Rhodopseudomonas palustris: one gene and its partner. The protein of the gene in region 2 interacts with the protein of the main gene of each other region in a pairwise test. Links are inferred from orthologs where the notes say so. Each region holds a gene or a part of one and is shown on either strand. Other genes may lie near its edges.

Region 1 (3,899 bases), 1.6 Mb from region 2 along the record:
CTGTCCTGATAATTGACGCCGTCGCCGAGCATGATCGGAATGGCGTGATTGCGCTGGTCGGTGCCGTCGGGCCTACGGAAGGCATCGAACACCTTCTTGCGCTCGGCCCTCGCCTCCGCGCCCGGCTTTGCCAACATCTCGATCGTCGCCGGGTCCGACAGATCGCCGATGTCGTTCCACGCCGCGCCGAGGAACGAGGCTGCGGCAACCCACTGCATCGTGCCGGCACGGCGCAGGATCGGCAGCACGTCGCGGCGGAACGACACTTTGTCGGCCGGCGGCTTGATCTGACCGAGCGCGACCATCGCTTCGTGCGCGGCGTCGTACAGGGTCACGATAGGCTCGAGCTGCGGCGCAAATTTCGGCCCGCAGCACACCACCCAGGCTGGATCGCAATCGAGCTTTTGGCCGTCGACGGTGACGGTCGCCTTGACCCAGCCGTCGGCCCAATCGTCGTGCCAGCCGTCATTGTTGGTGAAATCGCGCACCGGATTCTGCGGCAGCGCGGTGCGCGACACGCCGTCCGCAGCAAATACCAGCAGGCGTCCCTTGTCGTCGGTGCGCAGATGGCCGAGCGAGACGTCGAGCGTCTGCCAGAACCGGCCCTTCATCCGATACTTGTCGTCACCGCCCTTGGGGTTGGTCGAGGCGCCGGCGATCTCCAGCTTGCCGGCGTCGATGCACAGCATCGCTTCGCGCTTGTCGGCGGCGATGAAGGCGTTGCGCTGCGCGCCGGGGACGCCAGGCGCGCTGTCGCCGCGATCCATCGCGTTGATGAAGCCGTACCAGGCCGCCTTGGTATTGGCGACGTGCACGCTCCAGGTCACGCCGTCGGCGGCATCGAGTTCGCGCACCACCCGGCCCTGGTCGTCGTAGCCGAACAGGCGGAAGCGCTGCACCTGTTTCTTGATCCGTCCCTGCTTGTCCTTGAAGCCGCCTTCGGGCTCGTCGAGCAGGCCCGGCACCTCCGGTGCCAGAAACCAGTCCTCGGCATTGCCGACGCGGGAGAAGCCGATCGCCGGAAAGATCGCGACCTTGGCGATCTTCGCCCCTTTCCGCGCCGCCGGTTCGGCGTGCAGGGAAGAGATTGCCGCCTTCGCCAGCAGCGGTCCACCGAGACCGACGGCTGCAGCTCCAAGCAGAAAATCGCGGCGCTTCATGGTGATCCTCCCCTGATCGTTTCACCCTTGGAGAGGTATTCACTTGCCGCCCCTTAAAGCGCACTTAATTCGCAGACGCAAATACCGCGCGGTAGCGTACCGCGCGCTCTGCACTTCTGACGGAATGTAAAGTTTGAATCAGATCCGATGGAACTCAGCCGTCGATCGAGGCCGGCTTCAGCTCCACGGACTCGCCGCAGCCGCACGCTGAGATCTGGTTCGGGTTGTTGAACACGAACTGCGCCTGCATCCTGTCGGCCTTGTAGTCCATCTCGGTACCAAGCAGGAACAACACCGCCTTCGGATCGACCAGGATCTTCACGCCCTTGTCTTCGATGACTTCGTCGTTCGGCTTGATATCGTGAGCGTACTCGACCGTGTAGGACTGCCCGGCGCAGCCGCCATTCTTGATCCCGACGCGCAGGCCGAGAATCTCGCTGTCGGCGCGGCCCATCAGTTCCTTGACGCGACCGGCCGCCGCGTCGGTGAGGCGCATCACTTGAGGCCGAGGACGTGCCGTAGCCATGGTGTTTCCCACTCCTGTTGCCGGGCCTGCCCGGAGACGTTCGCCGCTTCACCGGCGACCAGCCGGACCTTCAGATAGTTACGCAACCGCCACTTCGAAAGGTGCTACCACCTCGCGGTAGGATCGGGCCTAATGAATCGGCCAGACACCCGGCGTCACAAGTTCCAACAGATGGCGATCCGGATCACGGAAATAGATACTCGACCCGCCGCGCGGCCACTCCGTGCGTCCTTCGATCTCCACGCCATGCTCCGTCAGGCGCGCTTCCCATTCGCCGAGCCGGTCGCGATCGACCGACAGTCCGATGTGGACAGGTCCGCTGCCATCATGCGGCGGGATCGTGCCACCCGGCAGATGGACCGTCTCCAGCGTGCTGCCCCGCTTGAACAGCAGCAGCACGTTGCGGCTGCCCACGTCGAAAGCACAAAACCGCTGATCGCTCGTCATCGGACTCAGCAGCAGGACGTCCTGGTAGAAGCTTCGGGCGCGATCGAGGTCGTCGACATACAGCGCCGTTTCGATCACTCCGTTCAGACGCAGACCCAATCCGTCCTCACCACATATTCAGCACGAGCCGGGCTTCGTCGCTCATCCGCTCCGGCGTCCACGGCGGCTCCCAGACAATGTTGACGTTGACCACGCCGACACCGGGCACCGAGGCCACCGCGTTCTCGACCATGGTCGGCAGCTCGGCGGCCGCCGGACAGTTCGGCGTCGTCAGCGTCATGTCGAGGTCGACGGTGCGGTCGTCCTTGATCTCGACTTTGTAGATTAGTCCGAGTTCGTAAATGTCGGCGGGGATTTCCGGGTCGAACACAGTCTTCAGCGCGGCCACGATCTCAGTGCCGAGCCGCTCGGTCTCCTCCGGCGGCAGCGCCGAAACGGTCTGCATGTTGGCTTTGGCTTCGATCGTATCGGTCATGCGAACAGATCCCGCGCCTTGATCAGCGCACTGACGAGTTGGTCCACTTCCTCACGGGTATTATACATGCCGAACGACGCACGGCACGTTGCAGTGACTTGGAACCGCTCCAGCAACGGCATCACGCAATGGGTGCCGGCCCGGACCGCGATGCCCTGCCGGTCGATCACCGTGGCGACGTCGTGCGGGTGCGCGCCCTTCATTTCGAAGGAAATCACCGGGCCTTTGCCCTTGGCGCTGCCGATGATCCGCAGTGCGTTGATCTCGCGGAGCCGATCCTCGGCATAGGTCAAAAGATCGTGTTCATGCGCGGCGATCCGCTCCTTGCCGATCGAATTGACGTAATCGATCGCCGCGCCGAGTCCGACCGCCTCGACGATCGCCGGCGTGCCGGCCTCGAATCGATGCGGCGGATCGCCGTAGGTCACCCAATCCTGCGCAACCTCGCGGATCATCTCGCCGCCGCCGTTGAAGGGCCGCATCTTGGCGAGCACATCGTACTTGCCATACAGCGCGCCGATCCCGGTCGGGCCGTAGATCTTGTGGCCGGTCATCACATAGAAGTCGCAGTCGATGTCCTGGACATCGATCGCGAGATGCACCGCCGCCTGGCTGCCGTCGACCAGCACCGGAATGCCGCGGGCATGGGCGATCCTAACGACGTCCTTGACCGGAACGACCGTGCCGAGCGCGTTCGACATCTGGGTGATCGCAACCAGCTTGGTCTTGGCGGCCAGCAGCTTCTCGAACTCGTCGAGCAGGAAGTTGCCTTCATCATCGACCGGCGCCCACTTGATCACCGCGCCCTGGCGCTCGCGCAGGAAGTGCCACGGCACGATGTTGGAATGGTGCTCCATGATCGAGAGCACGATCTCGTCGCCCTCGCCGATGTTCGGCGCGCCCCACGACGACGCCACCAGGTTGATCGCCTCGGTGGCGTTGCGGGTGAAGATGATTTCTTCGGGCCGCTTGGCGTTGAGCAGATGCTGCACGCGCGTGCGCCCGCCCTCATAGGCCTCGGTGGCGGCGTTCGCGAGATAGTGCAGGCCGCGATGCACGTTGGCGTATTCGCTCTCATACGCCTGCGTCATCCGCGTCAGCACTTGACGCGGCTTCTGCGCCGAGGCGGCGTTGTCGAGATACACCAGCTTCTTGCCGTAGACCTCCAGCGACAGCGCCGGAAAGTCCTCGCGGACGAGGTCGACGTCGTAGCTGCCGTTGCTGACCGCCGGATGCGTACTCATCGCCTAGCCTCCAACCAGCGCACCGCAGCGGCGGTCACCAGCTCACG
Region 2 (5,065 bases):
GAACAGCGTCAGCAGAAATTTGCCGATCGCGATCCGCAGTGACACCAGCCTGGCTCGCGCCGTCTGATCGGTGAGGCGGCGCGCGGCGATCGCCTGCGGAATGCCGCTGCCCTGCGCGTTCTGGAAGAAGCGATTGGTGAGGTACACCGACAGCAGAAAGCCGAGCGGCGTCACCAGCAGCGGCAGGTAGCGCGAGTGGCCGAGCAGGCCAGCGAACAGCAGTTGCGCCCAGTCGGCGAGCTGCGCCAGCGCCGCCGCCGCAGCGCCCACCACGACGCCGCCGAGCAGAAAGATCGCCCGCCGCCGCGACCGCGTCGACGCGATGATCAGGATGCGCTTGTGGCGGTGGGACAGAGCAAACTTCATCGCCGTGATCAGCAGCTCAGGCAGGCTTGAATGAGACGTCTTTCTTGACGCGCATCGCTCGAGCGAGTCCAGCGCGAACCGGCGTCACTTTGACGTGACCTGCGCGGGCACGCCCCAAATACAAAAGAGCGCGCCTGAACGGACGCGCTCTTTCGAAAATCGAACAAGCCGGCGTTCTCAGTTCACGCCGAGCTTCTTCTGCAGATTGGTCGACGAGGTCGTGTACTGGAACACGACACGCTTGTCCGGGTAGACGTACTTGACGGCCTTCTGCGCCATCAGCGCACCCTCGTGGAAGCCCGACAGGATCAGCTTCAGCTTGCCCGGATAGGTGTTGATGTCGCCGATCGCGAAGATGCCGGGGACGTTGGTTTCGAACGTGCCGGTGTCGACCGGGATCAGGTTGTTCTCGAGCTCGAGGCCCCAGTTCGCCACCGGGCCGAGCTTCATGGTGAGACCGAAGAACGGCAGCATCGCGTCGCACGTGATCTGCGACACCGAGTTGTCGTTGAGCTTCACGGTCGCGCCCGAGAGCTGGCCGTTGTCGCCCTGCAGCTCGGTGATCTGGCCGATCTTGAGATCTAGCTTGCCGCTGGCGACGAGCTGGCGCATCTGCTCGACCGAATGCGGCGCGCCGCGGAATTCGTCGCGGCGGTGCACCAGCGTCATGCTCTTGGCGATCGGGTTGAGGTTCAGCGTCCAGTCGAGCGCGCTATCGCCGCCGCCGACGATCAGGATGTCCTTGCCGCGGAAGTCTTCCATCTTGCGCACTGCGTAGTGCACCGACTTGCCCTCGTAGGCTTCGACACCGGGCACCGGCGGACGCTTCGGCAGGAACGAGCCGCCGCCGGCCGCCACCACCAGCACGGTGCATTCGAACACGGTGCCGGCGTTGGTGGTGACGCGGAACCCGGGGTCGCCGATCTTCTCGACGTTCTCCACCATCTCGCTGAGATGGAAGGTCGGGTTGAACGGCTTGATCTGCTCCATCAGCGCTTCGGTGAGTCCGTGGCCGGTGATCATCGGTATGCCGGGAATGTCGTAGATCGGCTTCTCCGGATACAGCTCGGCGCACTGACCGCCGACCTTGTCGAGGATGTCGACGAGGTGAGTCTTGACGTCCAGCAGGCCCAGCTCGAACACGGCGAATAGTCCGCACGGACCCGCGCCAACAATCAGCACGTCGGTTTTGATCGTTTCGGTCATCTTGGTTTCTTTGTCGGTTGAAGATGTTCGGACGCGGGCGGTCCGGTCGCGGCCTGTCTAACCAAGCCCGGCGGGGGAGAAAAGCCATAAAAGACTATTGGTATCTTGTTCTAGCGCAAGATTTGCGTTCAATGGTTCTAAAAAGCCCGGAGAATGGCCCTTGACCGCACGATCTCGTGACCACGCGCTGCCGCAGCTCGCCGACTTCCCGTTCCGCCTCGCGGACAACGTCCGCTTCGCCGACCTCGATCCGAACAACCACGTCAACAACGCGGTTTACGCCAGTTATTTCGAGACCGGCCGGGTCACGCTGATGAAGGATCCGAACCACGGACTGATCCCGCCCGGACTATCCTGGGTGCTGGTCCGGCTCGACATTCACTTCCGCAGCGAACTGCACTGGCCGGGCAAGATCGAGCTCGGGCTCGGCCTGGTCAAACTGGGGCGCACCTCGACGCATTTCGATCAGGTGGTGTTCTCAGAAGGCGTCTGCGTCGCCTCGGCGCGCGCCGTCACCGTGCTGGTCGACGAGACCAGCCGCAAGCCGGCGCCGCTGACCGAACAGATCATCGCCAATCTGGCGCCGTGGTGGCGCCGCGGCATCGAACACGACTGATACTCGAGCGGTCCTACCTCGAATCGGATCGGGACCGCGCTTCGGCGTGCTCACAACGAAGACGCCGATCAATAAGAGAGCCGCCGCGCAGCAGTCCGCGCGACGGCTCTCTTATAGCAGATAGCTGAATTCAGGCCTGGCGTTCGGGCGTGGTGACGATCAGCCCGTCGAGCTCGTTCGAAACCTTGATCTGGCACGACAGCCGAGAATTCGGGCGGACATCGTAGCCGAAATCGAGCATGTCCTCTTCCATCGGGGACGGGCCGCCGACCTTCTCGCGCCAGGCTTCGTCGACATAGACGTGGCAGGTCGCGCAGGCGCAGGCGCCGCCGCATTCTGCCTCGACGCCGGGAATGGCGTTGCGGATCGCCGCTTCCATCACCGTCGCGCCTTCCTCGACTTCGACAGTGCGGGTTTCACCGGTGTGATCAACGAAGTGAATCTTGGCCATGATTGCTCGTCGGACGCTTTGCTCGTTTTATGAATTATGGACTGACGCGCCAGTCCTATAGCGTCTCGGCCGGCGTTCCGCCAGCCGTCGCGCCTTTCAAAAGCCGGGGCGGGACGGCTTGACGCGGTCGTCGATCGCGGCGCGGGCGTGGTCGACCGCAGCTTCCAGCACGGCGAGCGGTTCCGCGGCGTCCTCGCCGCGGCGCAGTGCATCTTCGACACCGGCGGCGGCGTCCGCCACTGCGAACGCGCCGATCGAGCGGGCCGAGCCTTTCAACGTGTGGGCGAGTGCCGCGGCATCGGCCGGCCACGACGCCAGCAGCGCCATCAGGCTGGCGGCCTGGGCGGTGAACAGCAACAGCACTTCACGCTCGAGCGCGGCGTCGCCGAGCGTCATCTTTTGGAGATGCGCGTCGTCGATCGGCTCGAAATCCGGAACCAGCGGCGGCGATGGCATCCATTCGATCCGTTCGACCTGTAGTGGCACGTCTCACCTCGGGACAGAATTGCGGTTTTCCACATCTGGGCAATCCAGGCCGGGAAGCGAACCACGAGTCTGGTTAACGCATTCTTGCCGGTGCAGGTGCACCGTTTTGGGACAACGTCGCGAATTTGCCGCTCTGATGTCGCTAAAATGCCACCGTTACCGTTCGGCCAGGTAGGATTTTTCCGTTCTCCGAAGGGCTTAGCCCCCGATGCCGTTAACGATGATTAAGAAAGTCTTAATCCGAACCATTTCATTCGCGGCATCCAGCCAATAGGATGTTTCAGGAAGTGGCGGACAAAAGCGCGGTGGGAATGGGGTTCAACTTCGCCGTGCTGGGGGAGCACCGAGGGGCCTGTCTGCGGTCTCCACTGAACCGACGTCCCCGGATGCGTAACAAGGGCGTAAATCAAGATGGCGAACAATCCCAAGAAGATCAAAGATCCGACCGAAGTCGCGCTGTCGGCGATTCAGGAAGCCCTGAATATCCCCGATGCGCCGCCGGCCGGTGACGATCAGGGCGACCGGCCCAAGGAAAGTGTGCCAGTTTCGGACACCGAGCCCAGCTTCTCCGATCTGCCCGAGCTGGCCGCCGAGCCTCGGATCGCGCCGCCGGCGCCGAGCTTCGAGCCGGCCGCCGAACGCAATTTCGCCAGCCGCCCCGCCAACGACGACCGCGAAACCATCGGCCAATTGCTGCAGTCGCTGCAAAAGGGCCGCACCACCCGCAACGTCTACACGATCGCGTCGATTTTCGCCGGCGTCTGGGTGTTCGGCGGCATCGTGCTGACCATCAGCTTCCTGCCGTCGCTGCAGGCCGTGATCGGCCAGGGCAGCGGCGGCGTGCTGGCGCTGGCCGGCCTGCTCGCGCTGTTTTTCGCCCCGGTGATGCTGTTCTATTTCCTCGCCAGCCTCGCCTGGCGCGGCCAGGAACTGCGGATGATCGCCCAGTCGATGGCGCAGGTCGCGATCCGGTTTTCCGAACCCGAAATCGCCGCCAGCGACTCGGTGGTGACCGTCGGTCAGGCGATCCGCCGCGAGGTCGCCGCGATGGGCGACGGCGTCGAGCGCGCGATCGCGCGTGCCAGCGAACTCGAAGCCCTGGTCGCCAACGAAGTGTCGGCGCTGGAGCGCGCCTATTCGGACAACGAAGTGCGCATTCGCGCGCTGCTGCAGGACATCGCGCATCAGCGCGACAATCTGGTCGGCCAGGCCGAGCAGGTCCGCAGCGCGATTTCCGGCGTGCAGATCGACCTGCGCCACGACATCGCGCTGATTTCGGACGCGATCGCCAGCCGCGTCGACGAAGTCGCCAAGAGCATCACCAGCGCGCTGGAAGAGCGCGGCGCCCACATCACCAGCGCGCTCGGCCACGCCGGTGACAACATGATTCTGGCGCTCGGCGAGCGCGGCGGCGAACTGCTCGACCGCCTCGAGGAGGCCAGTGCCGAGACCACCCGCGCGGTGCTCGACGCCAGCGAGCGGCTGACCACCAGCCTCAACTTCAAGACCGGCCACGTCCACGCCGAGTTCGTCGAACTCGCCGATCGCGTCCACGACATGATGAACGAGCGGCTCGACCGCATCACCACCGACTTCGAGCAGCGTTCGTCAACCATCATCGACGGCATCTCGGAGCGCACCGAGCAGGTGCAGGATTCTCTGAAGAACTCCGGCGACTCGCTGCTGCTCGAACTCGAGCTGCGCAGCACCGATCTGGTCAGCAAGATCGACGACGCCGGCCATCGCCTCGCCGACCAGATCCTGACCAGCGGCGACAAGGCGAGCGAAGCGCTCGACGTCACCGTCAACACCCTGGTCTCCAAGGTGGTCAGCCAGACCGAAGCCACCCACGACACGCTCAGCATCCAGATCAGCGCGTTCGACGATCTGGTGAAGCAGCAGGGCACCGAGCTCGCCGAGAAGTTCGCGCGCGACAGCGG

The links.
Region 1: the proteins of FLL57_RS15205 (region 2) and FLL57_RS07955 interact in binary tests that used the Escherichia coli proteins (3 or more experiments, as listed by UniProt). The link is inferred for Rhodopseudomonas palustris from one-to-one orthologs.

What each region holds. Positions count from the first base shown.
Region 1 is NZ_CP041387.1:1,755,684-1,759,582, reverse strand. Bases 1-2,811 are described here. They hold FLL57_RS07955 (HesB/IscA family protein), read right to left. Parts: upstream 1,687-2,811; coding sequence 1,315-1,686; downstream 1-1,314. Other genes in these bases: FLL57_RS07940 (cysteine desulfurase), read right to left, coding at 2,605-2,811; FLL57_RS07945 (SUF system Fe-S cluster assembly protein), read right to left, coding at 2,240-2,608; FLL57_RS07950 (VOC family protein), read right to left, coding at 1,816-2,232; goxA (CTQ-dependent glycine oxidase GoxA), read right to left, coding at 1-1,160. Outside these bases: more of FLL57_RS07940, read right to left, coding at 2,812-3,852; Fe-S cluster assembly protein SufD, read right to left, coding at 3,849-3,899. UniProt on the Escherichia coli protein: Is able to transfer iron-sulfur clusters to apo-ferredoxin. Multiple cycles of [2Fe2S] cluster formation and transfer are observed, suggesting that IscA acts catalytically.
Region 2 is NZ_CP041387.1:3,319,054-3,324,118, forward strand. The notes cover bases 980-3,866. They hold FLL57_RS15205 (2Fe-2S iron-sulfur cluster-binding protein), read right to left. Parts: upstream 2,640-3,866; coding sequence 2,319-2,639; downstream 980-2,318. Other genes in these bases: FLL57_RS15195 (NAD(P)/FAD-dependent oxidoreductase), read right to left, coding at 980-1,572; FLL57_RS15200 (acyl-CoA thioesterase), read left to right, coding at 1,733-2,188; FLL57_RS15210 (Hpt domain-containing protein), read right to left, coding at 2,736-3,095; FLL57_RS15215 (negative regulator of septation ring formation), read left to right, coding at 3,537-3,866. Outside these bases: FLL57_RS15190 (chloride channel protein), read right to left, coding at 1-366; more of FLL57_RS15195, read right to left, coding at 544-979; more of FLL57_RS15215, read left to right, coding at 3,867-5,065. UniProt on the Escherichia coli protein: Ferredoxin are iron-sulfur proteins that transfer electrons in a wide variety of metabolic reactions. Although the function of this ferredoxin is unknown it is probable that it has a role as a cellular electron transfer protein.